2 regions of the Neisseria sp. HMSC065C04 genome follow, and region 2 is predicted to be linked to the other one. Evidence: predicted binding sites of a transcription regulator. Region 2 holds the regulator's gene; the other holds the start of a gene.
What was found. Region 2 encodes FNR, which switches genes on or off when oxygen is low (the NO sensors DNR and NnrR bind a similar motif). Its sites were predicted from a motif close to TTGATNNNNATCAA; they were not measured.

Region 1 (2,410 bases), on a different contig from region 2:
TCCATATCCAATTTTGTTCCAGCATAGTGGCAACAGTGTAGCCGCGTTCATACAGCATCCATAAACCGGATAAGGGCTGGAAAATGACGGCAGGAGTTGTAAACCACCAGTCTGCTTTGATGACCCAATGCGATACGACCGACTGCGCGGCAACCGAGCCGCTGCGGTTTGCCCAAAAGAGATAAAACGCTGTACCAAAGCCGGTGCCGACCATTAAGGTAGCCGAGATGATGTGCAGGGTTTTAACGATTAAATAGGTGTTCATTTTTTATCTCCTACGGATTGATACAGGAAAAACAAAGTAGCCATAATCGGCAGGTTTTTTAGCAAAGGCGCAAATGGATGCGCCCACATTTCAGGCAGCCTGAAGGCGATGATTAGGCTGTATGCCGCGACGGTTATCAGTTGCAGCAGCCATATTGCAGAACGGGAGCGAAAGCGGCTGAAGCATAAAAAGGCAAAACCGATATCCAATAGTGAAGCGGTAATTAATGTCGGCCATTGCAAGGGTTCGGGAATGCCGACCGAATGCAGCAAATCCAATGACATTTCAGGCATGAAAAACAGAGGTTGGGTACCGCTCCAGAGCCATAGCAGCCCCATTGAGTAAGGCAGGTAGGCGGGTAGGGTGTGCGTAGTGTTGTCGGACATGCTGGTTTCCTATTTTGTTTTGGTTTAAATATATAATTAGTCTTTAATTTCTATAATTTCTGTTAAAAGAGAAATTATAGGGCAAAAAATTTTAAATAGGCTCCGGGATTGTTTCTTTGGGTGGGAAATCCATATCCAGTGATTCAAAATCTACCAAAGAATATCAAGCTTCAGATAAACATGCCCATGCAAGGCTGCCATGAGCATGTTTCCATATCCTAAATAGCATTGGCTATGTTTATTGAGAACAAGTCCATTGCCATCATCGGAAAAATTTTTGTATTCCAGCACCTATTTTCAAAATTTTTACCATGGTTGAAGTAGAAAGCTTCAGCATTTCATTTGCCCACATGGTCAGCGTACTAATGAAATCATGGGTTTGTTGGATTCGCTGCTTGGCAGTTTCATTTTCCTGACTAAATTCAGGGCTGTCGATCAGGCTTTGCAAAAATTGCCGCGTCGGTTCGATTTCACGCTGCATACGCACTTCTGCAATGGTGCGGAACAAAGTCCAGACATCATCCGAAGTTTCAAAATGATCGCGCCTGTCGCCCAAGATATGCACGGTATGCACCAGTCTCAGGTTTTGCAGCTCTTTAATACTGTTGCTGACATTGGAGCGCGCTACGCCGAGGGTTTCGGTGATTTCTTCGGCGTTCATCGGTCTGCCTAAGATGTAGAGCAGGGCATGGATTTGCGCAACGGTACGGTTGACGCCCCATTTGGTACCCATTTCACCCCAATGGAGGATAAATTTTTCAGTGGTCGGATTCAGTTTCATAGTGATGGTATTCTATTTTTATCTTTTATTTCTGTCAATACAGAAATAAAGAAATTTTTTGCTATCTGAAATAAAATGTTCAGACGGCCTTTTAATGTATTCTTCTAAATACTTCAATGGGACATCCAACTTTGTCAGCTATTATTTCCTATTAGTAAAAGATGTTGTTCGCAATCCGGTATTTTTTGAATAAAAATTTATCCGTACAATCTGCTGTATCCGATAACGAGGAGTAAACCATGAAAAAAATGCCTGTATTGTTTGTTGGGCATGGTAGCCCGATGAATGCGTTAGATAAAGAAAACCCGTTCAATCAGAATTTCAGCCTAATTACGCAAAATTTTGCCAAACCAAAAGCCATTTTGATGATTTCAGCGCACTGGTACAGCAGCCGTTTGCAGGTTACGTCTGGTGAATACCCTGAAATGATTTACGATTTCTACGGCTTCCCTGAAGAGCTCAGCCAAGTGCAATATCCTGCACCTGGCTCGCCTGAGCTGGCGGAGCAAGTGAGGTCATTATTGCAGCCGGAAAATGTCGAGCTGAACCCGACGCATGGCTTTGATCATGGCGCATGGGCGGTATTGAAATATCTCTATCCCGGTGCTGATATTCCCGTGGTGCAACTTAGCCTTAACCGTTTGCAATCAGCAGAATGGCATTTTAATTTGGCGAAAAAATTAGCTGCTTTACGAGAACAAGGTGTGTTGATTATCGGCAGTGGCAATATTGTGCATAATCTGAGGGCGATCAGTTGGGAGCATATCGATCAAATCGGTGCAGGGTATGACTGGGCGTTTGCTTTTCGTGAAACGGTCAATCAGGCGATTGCGGCACAAGATAATGAAACTTTGGTGCATTATGAGCAGCTAGGCGAAAAGGCCGAGCTTTCAGTGCCAACTCCAGATCATTACTTGCCATTACTGTACATCATGGCATTACGCGAACCACAAGACGAGATTACGTTTTTCAATGATC
Region 2 (2,410 bases):
AAAAACAACAAAACCCCTTTCCCTCTTCTTTCCTGAATTTCCTGTTTTCATATCATTAAAAGATATTTTCATTAAAAACAACCATTTTCAAAACTCGAGGCAAAACTGGGCAAAATATGTTAAATTACATGCCGTTTGTCGCACAAAATCCACAATAACAACGTATCCGGTACTACTACCATGAAACTGCAACAATTACGTTATGCCCTTGAGGTTTACCGACACAATCTGAATGTCTCTGAAGCCGCCGATGCACTTTTCACATCCCAGCCCGGCATTTCCAAACAAATCCGCCTGCTTGAAGAAGAATTGGGTATCCAAATTTTTATCCGCAGCGGCAAACGTGTGGTTTCCGTTTCGCAACCGGGCAAAGCCGTGTTAGAGATTTCGGAACGAATTTTGCGTGATGTACAAAACATTAAAAATATCGGCAGCGAGTTTACCGATCACGACAGCGGCTCGCTGACCATCGCGACAACGCATACCCAGGCGCGTTATGCTTTGCCCAAAATCGTTGCGGAATTTGTCAAAAACTACCCTAAAGTCAATTTGACCATCAAACAAGGCAGCCCTTCTGCTATTGCGCAAATGGTCAGCAGCGGCGAAGCGGATTTGGCAATTATTACCGAACGCATTGACGATCACCCCGAGTTGGGCAAACTACCCTGCTATGAATGGAACCATGCCGTCATTGTCCCGCATGACCACCCTCTTTTAGACTGCCGTAATCCTTTAAGCCTTGAAGATTTGGCTTCTTTTCCACTGGTTACTTACGAATTTGCTTTTAATTCCGGCAGCAGCATCGCGCGTACATTTAATAAAGTGCATATTGAGCAACCTGATGTTGCCTTATCGGCTGCCGATACAGATGTGTTGAAGACGTATGTCCGCTTAGGCTTGGGCGTTGGTTTGATGGCTAAAATGGCGTACGATCCCGTTGTCGATCAAGATTTACAGCTTATTGATGCGGCACACTTATTTGAACCGTCGCCCACTTGGATAGCCTTACGCTCGGATACCTACCTGCGCGGTTACGCGTATGACTTTATCCAGATGTTTGCACCGAAACTGACCAGAGAAGTAGTCGACCGCATTCTGTACACGCCGGTTGTGGAAGATTTTTCAATTTAATATCTGACTATCACTTGCGTAACTTAACAATTATTCTTTAATTCTTGTTAAAAAGGCCGTCTGAAATATTTCAGACGGCCTAAGATTCAGATAGCGTGCGAACAACCGGAAACCATTTTCTTCAAGGTTGTCGCATCTAAGATTTTGATGTGCTTGTGTTCAACCGAAATCAAGCCTTCATGATGAAATTTAGACAAGGTGCGGCTGACTGTTTCCAGTTTCAGCCCCAAATAGCTGCCGATTTCCTCACGCGACATCCGCAAGATAAAATCATTGGCGGCGAAGCCTCGTGAATAGAGTCGCTGAGACAGGTTGAGCAAGAATGCTGCCAATCGCTCTTCAGCGCGCATATTGCCCAAAAGCAGCATAACGCCCTGATCTCGAACAATTTCGCGACTCATTAAGCGGAAAAAGTGAGAACGAAGACTGGGAATATCCTGTCCAAGTTCTTCAATATGTGTAAACGGAAGCTCGCATACCTCGCTGTCTTCCAAAGCCACAGCATCACAGCTGTGAATATGGGAACAAATCCCGTCCATACCGATCAGCTCGCCCGACATAAAAAAGCCGGTTACCTGATCTCGTCCATCTTGGCTGGCGACTGTTGTCTTAAAGAAGCCCGCACGGATGGCAAATAAAGAGGTAAACGGCTCGCCGGCACGAAATAAGTACTCGCCTTTTTTCAGACGGCGGCTTTGACGAATAACCGCATCTAATTGTGAAAATTCGTTAGGCATCAGTCCGACAGGCAAACACAGCTCGCGTAAAGAACATGTGGAACACAAGGTTTTCATTTGATGTGTTGCATTGTGTGTAGCCATAACGCACCTTTAATTTGCTTAGTTCTCTCAATCCCTGATTAAGCCGAATAACTATTGACCCATGTCAAAGTCGGCATATCATTATGAGGCATTCTACCAAACTATCGAAATTTTGACTAAAATTTTCCCTAATTTCCCTACTTTATACTACAAGCCCCTACCATGAAAATCATCCCTATCTCAAATAACACGAACACAAACAATGAATTACCGGAATTCGACCGCGAATTGATTGCCAGTTTGCCATCAAGCGGCCCACGTTATACATCCTATCCGACCGCCGACCGCTTCCATGAAGGCTTTAAAGAAGCCGAATATATCCAAGCTTTAAGCCTGCGCAACATGGGCGCGCTCAACAAACCCCTTTCGCTCTACATCCACATCCCCTTCTGCAATACCATCTGCTATTACTGCGGCTGCAACAAAATCATTACCAAAGACAAAAGCCGTGCCGATGC

Region 1: the regulator FNR is predicted to act here: its motif matches at 1,457-1,470, upstream of HMPREF3022_RS08880 (GbsR/MarR family transcriptional regulator).

What each region holds. Positions count from the first base shown of each region.
Region 1 is NZ_KV820419.1:423,223-425,632, forward strand. It holds gene HMPREF3022_RS08870 (DUF2269 family protein) at 1-265, opposite strand, end outside; gene HMPREF3022_RS08875 (DoxX-like family protein) at 262-651, opposite strand; gene HMPREF3022_RS08880 (GbsR/MarR family transcriptional regulator) at 914-1,432, opposite strand; gene ygiD (4,5-DOPA-extradiol-dioxygenase) at 1,672-2,410, shown strand, end outside.
Region 2 is NZ_KV820406.1:77,986-80,395, reverse strand. It holds gene HMPREF3022_RS04205 (CysB family HTH-type transcriptional regulator) at 181-1,131, shown strand; gene fnr (fumarate/nitrate reduction transcriptional regulator Fnr) at 1,218-1,952, opposite strand; gene hemN (oxygen-independent coproporphyrinogen III oxidase) at 2,115-2,410, shown strand, end outside.